DNA from 2 places in the Actinomadura decatromicini genome. Region 2 is predicted to be linked to the other one. Evidence: predicted binding sites of a transcription regulator. Region 2 holds the regulator's gene; the other holds the start of a gene.
The links. Region 2 encodes HspR, which represses chaperone genes until heat shock. Its sites were predicted from a motif close to ANTTGAGTCNNNNNGACTCAANT; they were not measured.
Positions count from the first base shown of each region.

Region 1: lon (endopeptidase La) is a predicted target of HspR. The motif match lies at 2,011-2,033, and genes of this name have one in related genera.

Region 1 is NZ_VSRQ01000006.1:188,384-197,113, forward strand. It holds gene lon (endopeptidase La) at 1-1,972, opposite strand, end outside; gene FXF68_RS27130 (nuclear transport factor 2 family protein) at 2,153-2,521, shown strand; gene FXF68_RS27135 (alpha/beta fold hydrolase) at 2,621-3,448, opposite strand; gene FXF68_RS27140 (bifunctional helix-turn-helix transcriptional regulator/GNAT family N-acetyltransferase) at 4,285-5,208, opposite strand; gene FXF68_RS27145 (DUF3817 domain-containing protein) at 5,288-5,602, opposite strand; gene FXF68_RS27150 (hypothetical protein) at 5,717-6,076, opposite strand; gene FXF68_RS27155 (citrate/2-methylcitrate synthase) at 6,130-7,350, opposite strand; gene FXF68_RS27160 (LeuA family protein) at 7,417-8,658, shown strand; gene FXF68_RS27165 (SWIM zinc finger family protein) at 8,707-8,730, shown strand, end outside.
Region 2 is NZ_VSRQ01000002.1:229-8,958, reverse strand. It holds gene FXF68_RS42995 (YciI family protein) at 1-217, shown strand, start outside; gene FXF68_RS07605 (RNA polymerase sigma factor) at 244-1,461, shown strand; gene FXF68_RS07600 (roadblock/LC7 domain-containing protein) at 1,638-2,033, shown strand; gene FXF68_RS07595 (transcriptional regulator) at 2,023-2,697, shown strand; gene FXF68_RS07590 (roadblock/LC7 domain-containing protein) at 2,739-3,167, shown strand; gene FXF68_RS07585 (hypothetical protein) at 3,190-3,561, shown strand; gene clpB (ATP-dependent chaperone ClpB) at 3,607-6,204, opposite strand; gene FXF68_RS07575 (heat shock protein transcriptional repressor HspR) at 6,261-6,707, opposite strand; gene dnaJ (molecular chaperone DnaJ) at 6,715-7,893, opposite strand; gene grpE (nucleotide exchange factor GrpE) at 8,031-8,684, opposite strand; partial or broken gene dnaK (molecular chaperone DnaK) at 8,681-8,730, opposite strand, start outside.

The DNA.
Region 1 (8,730 bases), on a different contig from region 2:
CGATCCGGGCCGACTCCTTCATGACGTCGCCGAGCTGCCCCGTCAGCGTCACGCCCGTGTCGCCGGTCTCCTTGTCGGCCAGCGACGCCTCGATGTAGAGGACGTCGCCGCCCGCGCCGGTGACCGCGAGACCGGTCGCGACGCCCGGCACGCCGGTCCGCCGCTCGTTGCGGCTCAGCTCGACCTCGGGCGTGAACCTCGGGCGTCCGAGGTAGCCCTTGAGGTCGTCCGCGCCGATCGAGACCGGCAGCGTCGCCTTGCCGAGCGCCACGTTCGCGGCGACCTTCCGCAGCACCCGCGCGATCGAGCGGTCCAGGGACCGGACGCCGGCCTCCCGGGTGTACTCGGCCGCGAGCAGCCGCAGCGCGTCGTCGCCGAAGCCCACCTCGGCCGCGTCGAGGCCGGCCTTGTCGAGCTGGCGCGGCAGCAGGTGGTCGCGGGCGATGGTGACCTTCTCGTGCTCGGTGTAGCCGTCCAGCTCCACGAGCTCCATCCGGTCGAGCAGCGGGCCGGGGATCGCCTCCACCACGTTCGCGGTGGCGAGGAACAGCACGTCGCTCAGGTCGAGCTCGACCTCCAGGTAGTGGTCGCGGAAGGTGTGGTTCTGCTCGGGGTCGAGGACCTCAAGCAGCGCCGCGGTCGGGTCGCCGCGGTAGTCGGCGCCGACCTTGTCGACCTCGTCCAGCAGGACGACCGGGTTCATCGAGCCCGCCTCCCGGATGGCGCGGACGATCCGTCCCGGAAGCGCGCCGACGTACGTGCGGCGGTGTCCGCGGATCTCGGCCTCGTCGCGCACTCCGCCCAGCGCGACCCGGACGAACTTGCGCCCCATGGCCCGCGCGACGGACTCGCCCAGCGAGGTCTTGCCCACGCCGGGAGGGCCGGTCAGGGCGAGGACGGCGCCGCTTCTGCGTCCGCCCACGACGCCCAGGCCCCGCTCCTCGCGGCGCTTGCGCACGGCCAGGTACTCGACGATGCGCTCCTTGACGTCGTCCAGCCCCGCGTGGTCGGCGTCGAGGATCTCGCGGGCGCCCGCGATGTCGTAGGCGTCCTCGGTGCGCTCGTTCCAGGGGATGTCGAGGACGGTGTCCAGCCACGTGCGGATCCATCCGCCCTCGGGCGAGGCGTCGGACGACCGCTCCAGCTTGTCGACCTCCTTCAGCGCGGCCTCGCGCACCTTCTCGGGGAGGTTCGCGGCCTCGATCCGGGCGCGGTAGTCGTCCTCCTCGTCGGCGGGGTCGCCGTTCAGCTCGGCCAGCTCCTTGCGGATGGCCTCCTGCTGCTGCCGCAGCAGGAACTCGCGCTGCGTCTTCTCCATGCCCTCCTGGACGTCCTTGCGGATCGTCTCCGCCACATCCAGCTCGGCGAGGTGGTCGCGCGCCCAGCCGATGACCAGCGTGAGCCGCTCGACCACGTCCGTGGTCTCCAGCAGCTCGATCTTCTGCTCGTCGGACAGGTAGGGCGCGTACCCGGCGTTGTCCGCCAGGGCGGACGGGTCGTCGATCTGCTGGACGACGTCCACGACCTGCCAGGCGCCCCGCTTCTGCAGGATCGCGCTGACCAGGCCCTTGTACTCCTTCGCCAGCTCCTGCGCCCGGCCGGACGCGGGCGGCGCGTCGAGCACCGTGCCCTCGACCCACAGGGCCGCGCCGGGACCGGTCGTCCCGGTGCCGATCCGCACCCGCGACACGCCGCGGACGACCGCGCCCGGCTCACCGCCGGGCAGCCGCCCCTCCTGCTCGATCACGCCCAGGGTGCCGACACCGGCGTACCGCCCGTCCAGCCTGGGGACGAGCAGCACGCGCGGCTTGCTCACCGACCGGATGCCCGGCCCCTTGGCCTGCGCCGCCGCCCGCGCCGCCTCGATGGCCGCGCGGACCTCGCTCTCCGACAGGTCGAGGGGAACCACCATGCCGGGCAGAACGACCCCGTCGTCCAGGGGCAGCACCGGCAGCGTCAGGGTCTCGCTCATGCTCAGCTCCAAGTCCGTCTAGAGGACCCAACCCGTCAAGTTGAGTCACTCACACTCAAGAAAACGGAGCAGCAATTTGTTTCCGCAGCAACGTTCGCTCTAAGCGATCACGCACCCTGCTACGCTGGCCGCTTGCACTTAGCAAGCACTCGTGGCACCCACCCTGGAGGACGAGCGGCCATGTCGCGGAACACCGACACCGTCAACGCCTACCTCGACGGCTTCCGGAAGAACGACCACGCGCAGATCCTGTCCTGCCTGACCGACGACATCGAGTGGACGGTCTTCGGCGGCTTCCACCTGACCGGCAAGGAGGCCTACGACAAGGCGATCGACGGCGCACCGCACTTCATCGACCCGCCCGAACTGGAGGTCGTGCGCATGGTCGAGCAGGACGACGTCGTCATGGCGGAGATCAACGGCGTGGCCCGGCGCGCCGAGGGCGGCGAGATGCGCATGTCCATGGCCGAGGTGTTCGTCATGCGGGACGGCAAGATCGCCGAGCGGCGCGCGTGGGTGATCGAGCTGAAGGAGAACCACTTCCGCTGACGGCTGGCGACTGGACGGCCGGCGTCCGGGCGCGGGACCCGGGCGGGCGGCGGGTCCCGTCGCCGCCGCCCGCCGGGCGCCCCCGGCTCCGGGGAGCCCTCAGGTCCCCAGGAACTCCAGCAGGTCGGCGTTGAAGCGCTCCTTGTCGCCGGGGACGAGCGCGATGCCGTGCGACGAGCCCTCGTACACCTTGAACGTCGCGTTCGGGATGATCTGCGCGGACTTCCGGCCGGTGGCGTCGATCGGCACGATCTGGTCGTCGTCGCCGTGCACGATCAGGGTCGGGACGTCGAACGCCCGCAGGTCCTCGTGGAAGTCGGTCTCGGCGAAGGCCGTCACGCAGTCCACGCCCGCCTTGACGCTCTCCTGCATCGCCATGAACCAGAACGCGTCCCGGTTCCCTTGGGTCGCCTTCGTTCCCGGACGGTTCGCGCCGAAGAACGGGGCCGAGGCGTCCCTCCAGTACTGGGACCGCTCCGCCAGGATGCCGTCCTTGATGTCGTCGAACACCTCCGCCGGCACGCCCTCGGGATTGTCGGGCGTCCGCATCATCAGCGGCGGGATCGCCGACAGCAGGACGGCCTTGGACACGCGGCTCGTCCCGTGGCGGCCGATGTAGCGGGCCAGTTCGCCGCCGCCCATCGAGTGGGCGACGAGCACGACGTCCCACAGGCCGAGCGCGTCGATCAGGTCGTTGAGGTCGTCGGCGAACGTGTCGAAGTCGTAGCCCTCCCAGGGCTGGCTGGACCGCCCGTGCCCGCGCCGGTCGTGGGCGATGGCCCGGTACCCGGCGTCGGCGACCGCCTTCATCTGGTCCTCCCAGGCGTCCGCGTTCAGCGGCCAGCCGTGGATGAACAGGACGGGCCGCCCCCTGCCCCAGTCCTTGTAGTGGATCTCGTTGCCGTCACGTGTCTTGATGAAGCCCATCGTTGCTTCCCCCAAAGCGTCGTCGATGGTCCGGACCCGTTCGGGTCGCACACGGTGGCCTCTTCCCCGAAAATCCCGAAATCTGCCCGTCTTGGCAGTTCGGAGCGGCCGGGCAATGCGATGGCAAAGTCCAGCCCTCGGCCGCGATTCTTTGCGCCGGTGTCGGTTTACGCGCGCATGACGCGCGGGTACCTACCGCAACGAGATCGTGACAATGGGTGAACGAAAGATCATCGGGACGGCAAAGTCCCAGGTCCAGCGGCGGGAGGGGTCGGCATGCGGTTTTCCACGGAACGGCCCCGCCCGCGCGGCGCTCGGCGTCCGGGCGCGCGTGTCACGCCGCGCGCCTTCCCGCAGGGCCCGGTCCGTACGGCCGAGGGCGTCCGCGGCCTGGTTCCCCGCGGCAGGCACCGTACCCGGACGGGTGCCGCGGCGCGAACGCGCGGCGGCACACCTCGGGTCCTCGGCCGTACCGGACCGGCGCACCTCCCCGGCGGCGGGGCTCGCGCGATCGACCATCCCCGGACCCCGGCACCGCATGCCCCCGCGGCGCCGGCGTCCCCCACCGGCCGGGCCGGCGGCATCCTCCAGCCGTGCCGCCGACCCGGCCGCAGGCATCCGGGCGCCGCGGCGGCGCCCGCTCCCGCACGCCGACCGGCCCGTCCGGCCGGCCCGGACCGGAGAGGAGGTGGGAGCCAGTCCCCAGCAGAACCGGCGCTACGCCGGTGAACACAGGCGGCCGGAACTCCGTCCGACCCCCGTCCCGGCCGCCCGCGCAGTAAGGGATCGCTGCGGAGCCGGGCCCGTGGAGCCAACGACGCCCCACGGGCCACGGTTCATAGGCGCTTGCGCCAGATCTGGCCGTGGACCACGTCGCCGAAGCGCTCGACGGGCGGCTCCTCCTCGTCCAGGACGAAGCCCTCACGCTCGTACACGCGGTGCGCCGCGCGTTGGAGCGCCGTCGTCCAGAGCATGATCTCCTTGTATCCGGCCTCGGCGGCGAAGCGGACGCACTCGGCGACCAGCGCGGCGCCGACGCCCGTCCCGCGAGCGCCCGGCTCGACGTGCAGGAGGCGGAGCTGGGCGACGTCGTCGGTCCGGCGGACGCAGAACACGCCGCCGACCCGCTCCCCGTCGCTCTCGGCGATCCAGGCGTTCTCCCGCTCCGGGTCGTGGTCCTGGACGTACTCCGCGACGACCTTGGCGACGAGGGCCTCGTAGGTGCGGTCCCAGCCGACCTCCTGGTCGTAGAGGGCGCCGTTGCGCTCGACCACCCAGCCGAGGTCGCCGGGACGGAGCGGGCGAAGCACGAAGTCGTCCGGGCGCGGACGGTCCCCGAGGATGCCGTGGATCGTGCTCATCGCGGCGACGAGGCGGCGGCGGTCGGCGGCGGGCAGCCCGTCCAGCAGGTCGCGGATCTCGGCCACGGACCGCTCGTCCAGCATCGCGAACACCTCCCGCCCGCGCGGGGTGAGCCGGACGATCTGGCGGCGCGCGTCCCCGGCCGCCCGCTCGCGGACGACCAGCCCGTCGGTCTCGAACCGCGCGAGCATCCGGCTGAGGTAGCCCGCGTCCAGGTCGAGGACGCGGCGCAGGGTGAGGACCTCGGTGTCCTCCCGCTGGGCCAGCTCGAAGATCACCCTCGCCTCGGTCAGGGAGTACGGGGTCTTGACGAGCCCTTCGCCGAGCACTCCGATGACGCCGGTGTAGAACCGGTTGAACGCGCGGACCGTTCCGACGTCCCCCTCGGTGGCCTCCATCCGCACCACTCCTAACGTTTGACTGAGTCAAACATTAGTCGACGGGGCACCGGATCCGCCAGCCTTCACGGCCGACGGGTCAGGCGTTCACCTCGGCCTTTGCTTCCTGCCGCAGCTCGCGCGCCTCACGCACGACCTTGCGCTCGACATAGAACGTCATCAGCGGGACGAAACCGCCCACCACGATCAGCGCCATCCGGCTCAGCGGCCACCCCGTCCGGCGCCACAGGTCGTACGCCGCCACCAGGTAGACCATGTAGACCACCCCGTGGATCTGCGCCACGATCCCGGCCATCGCGGGCATGTCGGTCGGCCCGTACTTCAAGACCATCCCGATCGCGAGCAGCACGAGCAACGTGCCGACCACCAGAGCCAGGATCCGGTACCTGGTCACCGCGCCTTCCACTTAAGCCTTCTCTCTTTCCCCAAGGGGCGACCCCCTGGACCCCCGTCAGCGAGCGTGGCCCTTGGGGTGTCGTGAGGTGCACGCGTCCTGCCGGCCCGTGGGTCAGCGGGAGGTGCCGTTGGTCTCGGAGTTCAAGCGGGCCAGGTAGCGGTTGTAGGCCGCAAGAGCCGGGTCCTCTTCCTCCTGGCGACGGATGATCTCGCGCTTGACCTCGTCCTCAGCGGGCTCCTCCAGGACGGCGGGCGCGGGGGCCGCGCCGGACCGCTCGTCGCGGATCATCTTGACCCACATCACGATCACGAAGATCGCGAAGATCGGCCATTCGAAGGTGTAGGCCCAGCTCCGGTCGTTGCCGCTCTGGGCGCGGTCGTACTGCCACCAGCCGAAGCCGAGGAAGGCGCCGCACAGCGTGATCGCGATCGCGTGCAGCCCTATCCAGCCAGGGGTGAGAAACCGTCGCACGCCAACGAGCGTACCCCCGGCCCCGCGGAGTGCCGCCCCGACCCCGGTGATCGTCAGGCCGAGGGGAGCGGCGGGCCCGTGTAGACGGCGCGCGGGCGCAGCGGGCCGCCGCGTCCGTACTCCTCCAGCGCGTGCGCCAGCCACCCGGCGGTGCGCGCCACCGCGAAGATCGCCTCGCCCGCGCCGGGGACGAGCCCCGCCACCGCACCCAGTGCGGCCAGCGCGAAGTCGACGTTGGGCGCGGGCAGGCGGCGGCGCGCGGCCTCGTCGAGGACGGCGTCCGCGGCGGCTACGCGATCGTCGTCCGGCGCAGCGGCCCGGACGAGGTCCAGCAGCGCCGTCGCGCGGCCGTCGCCCGCCTTGTAGACCGCGTGTCCGAACCCGGGGACGCGCTCGCCGCCGCGCAGCCGCTCCCCCAGCACGCGCCCGGCGGACGCCGGATCGGCGACCTCGGCCAGCAGGCGTTCCGCGCCGTAGGACGCGCCGCCGTGCAGCGGGCCGCTCGCGACGCCGAGGCCGGACGCGACGACGGCGTACGGGTCGGCGCGCACCGAGGCCGCCACCCGCGCCGCGACCGTGGACGCGGCCAGCTCGTGGTCGGCCAGCAGGATCATGGCGGCCTCGAACGCGCGCAGCAGGCCCGGCTCGGGGGCGTGCGGGCACAACCGGTCCCAGAGGCGCTCGGCCAGGCGGCCCTCGCGGGCGGACGGGCGCGACGCCGGGAGCGCTTCGACCAGGCCCGCGCTGAGGGCTCGCCCGGTGACGACGACGCCCTCGGGGTCGAGGTGGTGGCGCAGCGGGTCGGCGGTGGCGAGGGCGGTGACGATGAGCTGGAGCCGGTCGAGCGGGAGGAGGTCCGCGGGGAGGCCGGACTGGGCGGCGACGGCCCTCGCGACGCCGTCCGCGTGCGCCCGCCAGGGGTGTGCGTTGGTCTCGCGGGACGTCCACAGCCAGGTGGCGACGTCCTCGAAGGCGGCGTCTCCGGCCAGGGCCAGGACGTCGCGTCCCCGGTAGTACGGGCGGTCGGGGCCGAGCGCGGTGATCGCCGACTCGATCGCGAGCTCGCCGGAGCCGGGCGGGCGGCGCGGCCTGCCGCGCCGGGCCAGCTCCTCGACCTGGGCGGCGTCGAAGAGGCTGCGGCGGCCGTCGGCGGCGTGCCTGCGGCGCAGCACGCCCCGGCTCACGTAGGCGTACAGCGTGGCGGGCTTCACACCGAGCCGCTCGGCCGCCGCCCGCGCGTCGATCCAGCCGTCGAGCCGGTCGTTCTCGCTCATGTCAACGTCCTAATATTGATTTTCGTCAATATTGATACATATGGATTGCAGTGTCAATCTGAGGGCATGCCACAGATTCACTTCCTTGACGTCACCAACCGCGACGGCGTTCAGACGGCCCGGACCGGGCTCTCGAAGTTCGGCAAGACGATGGTGAACTTCTACCTGGGACGGCTGGGCGCGGCGCAGTCGGAGATCGGCTTCCCGTTCCTGTTCCACGAGGTCCCCTACGTCCGGGCGCAGCTCGCGCTGGCGGAGGCGGGCGCGTTCGGGGGGCTGCGGCTGTCCGGCTGGTGCCGGGGCGTCGCGCGGGACGTGGAGAAGGCCGCCGGGGTGCGGGTGGCCGGGGCCGGGCTCGCGCACTACAACCTGTCGATCTCCACGTCCGACTACATGATCGCGAACAAGTTCCGCGGGCGGCTGGACCGGGACGCGATCGTCCGGGAGACGGTCGCCGCCGTCCGGACGGCGAAGGCGGCCGGGGCGCTGACGGTCGGGGTCAACGCCGAGGACGGCTCCCGCACCGACGACGGCTTCCTCACCGAGTTCGCGCTCGCCGCGAAGGAGGCCGGGGCCGACCGCGTCCGGTACTGCGACACGATCGGCGGCGACACCCCGGAGCGCGTCAGGGAGCGCTTCGCCAGGCTGGCGTCCGCCGTGGGGATGCCGGTCGAGACCCACTGCCACAACGACCTCGGCCTGGCCGTGGCGAACTCCGTCAGCGGCGCGCTCGGCGACCTGGAGGCCGGGCAGGACGCCTGGATCAACACGTGCGTCAACGGGATCGGCGAACGGTCGGGCAACGCCGACCTCCTGGCGACCATCCTCGCGTTCCGGCACGGGTTCGGGCTGGAGAAGCACGGCGCCGAGATCGGGGATCCGATCGACCTGTCCTGGGCGCGGCGCTTCGCGCTGTGGGCGAGCTACGCCTTCGGCCAGCCGCTCCCCTACACCCAGGTCGGGGTGGGCCGGAACGCGTTCGCGCACGAGTCCGGCATCCACGCGGACGGCGCGCTGAAAGACCACGGCAACTACGAGCTGTACGACGAGGAGACCCTCGGCCCGTTCCCGGACGACTGGCACACCCGTCCGGGACGAGTGGTCCTCACCGGCGAGTACGGCGGCAAGGCCGGGTTCAGGCACGTCATGGACGGACTGGGCATCGACCCCGTCGACGAGGACCTCGCGTTCAAGCTCGTCCAGCTCTGCAACGCGCAGACCGGGCGTCCGCTCACCGACGACGAACTGCGTCTGATCGGCACCCATCCGCGTGAACTCGCCCTTCTCTTCCCAGGTCAACTCGGCTGATCCTCCAACGCGCCGCGCTTTGTCGGTGCGTGGCCGTACGTTCTCGGCATGGCGAGCAGCACCGTGGCGGCA
Region 2 (8,730 bases):
GCGCCTCACCGAGGCGGCCACCACGGTCCGCGTCCGCGACGGCGAGACGCTCCTCTCGGACGGCCCGTTCGCCGAGACCAAGGAGCAGATCCTCGGCTTCGACCTGATCGAGTGCGCGGACCTGGAGGAGGCGCTCGAGGTCGCGTCCCGGCACCCGTCCGCGCGGCACGGCTCGATCGAGGTGCGCCCGCTCTGGCCGTTCGACGAGGAGGACTGACGGACGAGAGTGAACTGACGGACGAGGTGGCGGCGGCCTTCCGCGCCGAATGGGGCCGGGTCGTCGCGACCCTCATCCGCGTGACCGGCGACTGGGACCTCGCCGAGGAGTGCGCCCAGGAGGCGTTCGCGCGCGCCCTGGAAACCTGGCCGGTCGACGGCGTCCCGCGCAACCCGGGCGCCTGGCTGACCACGACGGCCCGCAACCACGCGCTGAACCGGCTCCGGCGCGGCGCCACCGAGACCGCCAAGCTGAGGGAGCTGACCGCCATGTCCGGCCCGCCGGAGACGCCGGATCCGCCGGACGTGAGCGGCGTCTCCGACGACCGGCTCCGGCTGATCTTCACCTGCTGCCATCCGGCGCTGCCGCTGGACGCCCGCGTCGCGCTGACCCTGCGCACGCTCCTCGGCCTGTCCACAGCCGAGATCGCGCGGGCGTTCCTGGTCTCGGAGACCGCGATGGGGCAGCGGATCGTCCGGGCGAAGCGGAAGATCCGGCAGGCGGGCATCCCGTACCGGGTGCCGCCCGCGCACCTGCTGCCGGAGCGGACCGCGTCCGTCCTCGGCGTCGTCTACCTGCTGTTCAACGAGGGCTACGCGGCGTCCGGCGGCGCGGATCCGATCAGGGGCGGGCTGTGCGCGGAGGCGATCCGGCTCGCCCGGGTCCTGCGCGACCTGATGCCGGACGAGCCGGAGGCCGCCGGCCTGCTCGCCCTCCTCCTGCTCCAGGACTCGCGCCGCGACGCCCGGCAGGACGCGGCGGGCGACCTCGTCCCGCTCGAAGAGCAGGACCGCGACCGCTGGGACCGCGCCGCGATCGCCGAGGGCACCGCCCTCCTGGACGCCGCCCTCCGCCGCGCCGCGCCCGGCCCGTACCAGGTCCAGGCGGCGATCGCCGCCTGCCACGCCACCGCCCGCCGCGCGGAGGACACCGACTGGCCGCAGATCGCCGCCCTCTACGACCGCCTGCTCGCCCTGACCCCGAGCCCGGTCGTCCGCCTCAACCGCGCCGTCGCGATAGCCATGGCCGACGGCCCCGAAGCGGCCCTCCCCCTCCTGGACGACCTGGAAGCGGACCTCCCCGGCTACCACCTGCTCCCGGCGACCCGAGCCGACCTCCTCCGCCGCCTGGACCGCCCCGAAGAGGCCGCCGCCTTCTACCGCGAGGCCCTGTCCCTCGCCCGCGCCGAACCGGACCGCCGCTTCCTCGCCCGCCGCCTCGCCGACCTCGGCCTCGCGGATTGACGTTTCTTGATATGGCCGAATCCGGACCGGCCCCGGCACGACCAGCCTGACCGGTCGCCATACCAAGAAGTATTCATCTCCCACGCGGGAAATGTTCCGGGATGTTTACATCGGGTGACGCGGGCGGCAAAGTTCTGGCTATCGTCTAGTTTCTGCAACTCTCATTCGGTGGGGGAATGGGCTTGCGCATTGACGACTGCCTCGCGTCCATGATGGCCATTCCGGGAGCGCGGCGGGTGACGCTGGTCGACTGCGCCAGCGGGCTCGCCGTCGCCGCGGCGGGCCGGGAGGACCTCGTCGACCAGCACGAGGACGCCGCCGGAGCGACCGACGTGGTGCGCGCGGTGCTGGCCTCGCCCGCGCTCAGCGCCACCGCGGCGGGCGACGACGTGGAGGAGATCATCGTTTGCGGCACCGACGGATATCACCTCCTGGTCCTCACGGGAGCGAATATCGACGGGCATCTGTTCGTCCATTTGCTGCTGGGCCGGGAAAGGGGGAACCTCGCGCTCGCGCGGCTCCGCATGCGCGACATCGTCGCCGAAATGGCGGGCGGCCGAGATGGCGGCTGAGATCGCGGACGAGAGGGTCGCCCATGCCCTCGGCGCGCTGGAGCGGGAAAGGAGCACCGGCCTGCTGCGGATCGGGGACGACGGCGCTTTCCAGATCGTCCGCGGGGCCGTCGCGCACGCCGAGAGCCGGCACGCGCCGGGCCCCGGCGAACCGCCGGACGGGTCCGGCCGGGAACTGCCGGAGCTGCTCGCCGTGTTCGACGCCGCCTACTTCCTCCTCGGCTCCGCCGCCGAGCCCGACTTCACCGAGGGGCCGCCGAGCGCCCGCCCGCGCCGGATCACCGCGGCGACGCTCGTGCACGAGCGGCGGCGGCGCCGCGGCCTGCTCGACGCCGCCTGGCCGGACGCGGGCGTGGACGTCGCGCCCGTCGTCCCGGTCCGGCGCGTCCGGCGGCAGCGCGTCATCCTGACCGGCGTCCAGGCGGAGATCCTGCTCAACGCCGACGGCCGCCGGACCCCGGCGGACCTCGCCGCGCACCTCGGCCGGACGGCGTTCGGCTGCCTGCTCGCCGTCCGCGGCCTGGCCGCCGCGTCCCTCCTGCGAACAGAACACCAGTCCACAAGGCGGCGCCCGCCCGCCCCATCCGGAATCCCGGCCGGTTGGGCGCCCGCCGACAGGGACCTGCTCGTCCGGCTCCACACCGCGCTGACGGAGCTCGGCTGACCGTGCTGAACCGGGCCCGCTTGATCGAAAGGCTGACGAAGGTGGCGAAACGGACCGGGACGGCGGCGCCGCGACCGGGGGCGGGACAGCCCGGACCCGAGGCCGCGCTCGCGGCCGAGCTGAAGGAGCTGCGGGCCCGCGTCCCGCTGCTCACCGGCAGCCTCGTCGCGTCGGCGGACGGGCTGCTCATCGCGCACGACCTGCCCGGCTCCGTCGAGCCGACCGGCATGGCGGCCGTGACGGCGACCGGGCTGTCGCTCGCGCACCGCATCGCGCGCACCGCGCACGGCGGCGCCTTCCACGAGGTCGTGATCCGCGGCGTGGACGGCTACGTGGTCATCTACGCCGCCGGCCCGCACGCGTCCCTCACCGTCCTCGCGGGACCGGACGTCAACGTCGGACGGCTCCACCTGGAGTCGCGCCCCGCCGCCCGCGCCATCGCCGCGCACCTCACAGGCGCACGTTCATGACAACGATCGGAAGGGAGCACGCATGTCCAGCCTCGACCTCGCTCTGAAGGACATGATGTCGATCGACGGGGCCATCGGCGTCGCCGTCGTCGACTACGACAGCGGGATGGCCTTAGGCCAGCTCGGCAGTTCCAAGACCCTCGACCTCCAGGTCGCCGCCGCCGGGAACACCGAGGTGGTGCGCGCCAAGCTCCGCACCATGGAGCAGCTCGGGCTCAAGGAGGACATCGAGGACATCCTCATCAGCCTCTCCGCCCAGTACCACGTGATCCGCCCGGTGACGGGCCGCAAGGGCAAGGGCCTGTTCCTCTACATGGCCCTCGACCGCACCCGCGGCAACCTGGCCCTGACCCGCCACCGCCTCCGCGAAATCGAAGAAAACCTCGAAATCTGAGCCCGCGGCCCCGCCGCCCGCCCAACGGGCGGCGGGGGCACGGTTTTACTTGGTGAGGGTTAGGCCGCGGGTTGGGTGGACGGTCAGTTTGTCGGCCTGTTCGTCCAGGTCGACGGTTACCTCGTCGCCGTCGCGGACTTCTCCGGAGAGGAGTTCGCGGGCCAGTTGGTCGCCGATCGCGGTCTGGACCAGGCGGCGCAGCGGGCGGGCCCCGTAGAGCGGGTCGTAGCCGGTGAGGGCCAGCCATTCGCGGGCCGCGGGGGTGACGTTCAGGGTGAGCTGGCGGTCGGCGAGGCGTTCGGCGAGCTTGTCGACCTGGAGGTCGACGATGCGGGTCAGCTCGTCGGTGGACAGGGCGTCGAAGAGGATGACGTCGTCCAGGCGGTTCAGGAACTCCGGCTTGAAGGAGTTGCGGACGGCGTTCCAGACCGCCTCGCGCTTCGCGCCGTTCTCCAGCGTTGGGTCGACCAGGAACTGCGACCCGATGTTGGACGTGAGGATCAGGATCGCGTTGCGGAAGTCGACCGTGCGGCCCTGCCCGTCGGTGAGGCGTCCGTCGTCCAGGACCTGGAGGAGGATGTCGAAGACCTCCGGGTGCGCCTTCTCGACCTCGTCCAGCAGGACGACCGAGTACGGGCGGCGGCGGACGGCCTCCGTGAGCTGCCCGCCCTCCTCGTAGCCGACGTATCCGGGCGGCGCGCCGACGAGCCGGGCGACGCTGTGCTTCTCGGAGTACTCGCTCATGTCGATGCGGGTCATCGCCCGCTCGTCGTCGAACAGGAACTCCGCGAGGGCCTTCGCCAGCTCGGTCTTGCCGACGCCGGTCGGGCCGAGGAACAGGAACGAGCCGGTCGGACGGTCCGGGTCGGAGATGCCCGCGCGGGCGCGGCGGACCGCGTCCGACACCGTGCGGACGGCGGTCTCCTGGCCGATCAGGCGCTTGCCCAGCTCGTCCTCCATGCGGAGGAGCTTCGCGGTCTCGCCTTCGAGGAGGCGTCCGGCGGGGATGCCCGTCCAGGACGCGACCACGTCGGCGACGTCGTCCGGGCCGACCTCCTCCTTGACCATCGGGGTCGTGTTCTCGGCGGCCTCGGAGGCTTCTTCGAGCTGCTTCTCCAGCGCCGGGATCTCGCCGTAGGTGAGGCGGGCCGACGTCTCCAGGTCGCCGTCGCGCTGGGCGCGCTCGGCCTCGCCGTGGAGCTGGTCGATGCGCTCCTTGATCGCGCCGACGCGGTTCAGCCCGGCCTTCTCCTTGTCCCAGCGGGCGACGAGGGCGGTCAGGTGCTCCTGCTTGTCGGCCAGGTCGGCGCGGAGCCTTTCGAGCCGCTGACGAGAGGCTTCGTCCGTCTCCTTGGAGAGGTTCATCTCCTCCATCTTGAGACGGTCGACCGTGCGTTGCAGCTCGTCGATCTCCACGGGACGGGAGTCGATCTCCATGCGGAGGCGGGACGCGGCCTCGTCCACCAGGTCGATCGCCTTGTCAGGCAGGTAGCGCGAGGTGATGTAGCGGTCGGAGAGCGTCGCCGCCGCGACCAGCGACGAGTCGTTGATCTGCACCTTGTGGTGCGCCTCGTAGCGGCCCTTGAGCCCGCGCAGGATGGCGATCGTGTCCTCGACGGACGGCTCGCCCACGAACACCTGCTGGAACCGGCGCTCAAGCGCGGCGTCCTTCTCGATGCGCTCGCGGTACTCGTCCAGGGTCGTCGCGCCGATCATGCGCAGCTCGCCGCGCGCCAGCATCGGCTTGAGCATGTTGCCCGCGTCCATCGCGCCCTCGGCCGCGCCCGCCCCGACGACGGTGTGCAGCTCGTCGATGAACGTGACGACCTGCCCCTCGCTCTCCTTGATCTCGTTCAGGACGGCCTTCAACCGCTCCTCGAACTCGCCCCGGTACTTCGCGCCCGCGACCATCGCGCCGAGGTCGAGCGAGACGAGCCGCTTGCCGCGCAGCGACTCCGGGACGTCGCCCGCGACGATCCGCTGCGCCAGCCCCTCGACGACGGCCGTCTTGCCGACGCCGGGCTCGCCGATCAGCACCGGGTTGTTCTTCGTCCGGCGCGACAGCACCTGGACGACGCGGCGGATCTCCGAGTCGCGTCCGATCACCGGGTCGAGCCGCCCGTCGCGGGCCGCCGCCGTCAGGTCGACGCCGTAGCGCTCCAGCGACTGGTACGTGCCCTCCGGGTTCTCGCTGGTCACGCGGGCGTGCCCACGCACCTTCGCGAACGCGTCCAGGAGTGCCTGCGGCGTCGCGCCGAACTCCTTGAGCAGGCCCGCCGCCGGACCGCCGTCGGCGGCGAGGCCGACGAGCAGGTGCTCGGTCGAGACGTAGTCGTCCTCCAACTGCTGCGCGCGGTTCGCCGCCGTGTTGACCGACCGCTGGAGCTGCCCGGACAGCCGCGGCGTCGCGACCGTCGAGCCCTGCGCCTTCGGCTTCGCGGCGAGCTGCTCCTCGGCGCGCCGCCGGATCGCCTGCCAGTCGGCGCCGACCGCCTCCAGCAGCGGGACGGCCGTGCCGTCCGCCAGCCCGATCAGCGACACCAGCAGGTGCTCGGGCTCCACCTCGGGGTGCCCCTCGGCCGCCGCCCGGCGGACCGCGACCGACACCGCCTCCTGACTCTTCTGCGTCAGCTTGTAGTCCATCGCCCCACCCTGTTGTTTCTGGGGGGACGTCCCCCCAGGCCCCCCGACAACTGCTTTCAGTCTCTGCCGCGCTCGTGCCAGACGACGACGCTGGTGTGCCTGATCGGCACCAGGTCGGCGCCCGGCGTGGCGGGCGGCTCCCCGCGCCGCCGCTGCTGCGCCAGCCGCGCCGCGACCGCGCGGGTCGATTCGAGTTCGTTGGCGAGCTCGTCCAGCGCGGCGTGCGCCTTCGCGAGCTCCTCGTGGAGCCGCGCGTTGTCGCGCTGCAGCTCCAAAATGTGCTTGATGCCGGACAGGTTGATGCCCTCCTCCTGCGAGAGCCGCTGGATCTCGCGGAGCATCACGATGTCGCGCATCGAGTAGCGGCGGCCGCGGCCCGCCGTCCGGCCGGGGGACACGAGGCCCATCCGGTCGTAGGTCCGCAGCGTCTGCGGGTGCAGCCCGGACAGCTGCGCCGCCACCGAGATCACGTAGACGGGCGTGTCGTCGCCGAAGGGATTCATGACGGGGTCACTCCTGCCGTGCCTGCTGGACGAGGTCGGCGCGCAGGTCGTCCCCCGAACCGGACTCGCGCAGCTTGACCAGGGCCTCCCGGGCCTGGTCGTCGAGCTTCTGCGGGACCTGCACGTCCACGGTGACGAGCAGGTCGCCCTTCGTGCCGTCCCGCCGGGTCGCGCCGCGGCCCTTCACCCGGAACTTGCGGCCGTTCGGCGTCCCCTCCGGCAGCTTCAGCGTGACCGGCTGCCCCTGGAACGTCGGCACCCGGATCTCCGCGCCGAGCGCCGCCTCCGGGAACGTCACCGGGACGGTCAGCGTCAGGTTGTCGCCGGTCCGGCCGAACACCGGGTGCGGACGGACCTTGATGTTCACGTACAGGTCGCCGTGCGGGCCGCCGTTCTCGCCGGGCGCGCCCTTGCCCTTCAACCGGATCTTCTGCCCGTCCGCGACGCCCGCCGGGATGCGGGCCTGGATCGTCCGGGTGCCGGTCGCGCGGCCGCTGCCGTTGCAGACGGGGCACGGGTCGTCGACGACGAGGCCCCGGCCGTGGCACTCCTTGCACGGCTCCTGGAACCCGAAGTTGCCGAGGTTGCGCGTCTCGTGCCCGGTGCCCTCGCAGTTCGGGCACACGCGCGGGACGGTCCCCGCCTTCGCGCCCGTCCCCCGGCACGAGTTGCACGCCGCCTCGCTGGTCAGCTTGATCGGGACGGTCACGCCGTTCATCGCGCGGCCGAACGGCAGCGTCACGTCGGTCTCGACGTCCGCGCCGCGCCGCGCCCGGCGCGCGCCCGTCGTGGTGGTGCGGGTGCCGCCGCCCCGGCCGAACAGGCCGCCGAACAGGTCGCCGATCCGCTCGCCCGCGCCGCCGGTCTGCGTCCCGCCGCCGGGACCGCCCTGCCCGAACAGGTCGCCGAGGTCGAACGGGAACCCGCCGCCCTGCTGGCCGCGGAAGCCGCCCGGCATCGACCGGACCGCGTCGTACTCCTTGCGGCGCTTCTCGTCGGACAGGACGTCGTACGCCTCGGAGACCTCCTTGAAGCGGTCCTCCGCGTCGGTGTCGCCCTTGTTGGCGTCCGGGTGGTACTTGCGGGCCAGCTTCCGGTAGGACTTCTTGATCTCTTCCTGCGAGGCGGTCTTCGCGACACCGAGGACCTTGTAGTAGTCCTTCTCCAGGTAGTCCTTGGTGCTCACGGCGCCCCGCTCTCTGCTCTCGCCACTTGCCTCATGTCGTCACGCGCTCCCCGCCGGGCCCGCCCCGGCCGGGGCGGGCCCGCGAGGGTCCTTCATAGGGGTCGGTGCCCCCTGGTCCCCCGGCGTGCGCCGGAGGGTCATTCGCCTTCGTCGCCCTGCGCGTCGTCCGGCGCGCCGCCGGACTCCGCCGCGTCGGCGTCCGGGCCCGGCTCGGCCACCGCGACGCGCGCGGGCCGCAGGACCCGCTCGCCGATCCGGTAGCCGGGCTGCAGGACGTCCATCACGCTCGTCTCCGTCACGTCGGACGAATAGGCGTGCATGAGCGCCTCGTGCACGGTCGGGTCGAAGGGCTCGCCCTTCTCGCCGTACCGCTCCAGGCCGAGCTTGCCGGTGACCGCCTCCAGGCTCTCCGCGACGGACTTGAACCCGCCGTTGAGCTCGTCGTGGTCACGGGCGCGGCCGATGTCGTCCAGCACCGGGAGCAGCTCGGTCAGCACCTGGCCGAGCGCCTGCTCGCGGACCGCGACCCGGTCTCGCTCGACGCGCTTTCGGTAGTTGTCGTACTCCGCCTTCAGCCGCTGGAGGTCGGCGAGACGCTCGGCGAGCTGGGTCCTGAGCGAGGCGACCTCCTCGTCCGCGGCGGTGGCGCCCCCGTTCGCCGGGGCCTCCGGGGCGGACGACGCGGACGCCGCCTGCTCCCGGACCTTCCCCGTCTCGGGATCGATGCGCCGCTTGTCGCGGATCACCGGACCCTCCTTGCTCTCCTCGCCCTCGTTGGGAGAGGACGTCACGATGCATCACCCTTCGGCTTGTCCTCGTCCACGATCTCGGCGTCGA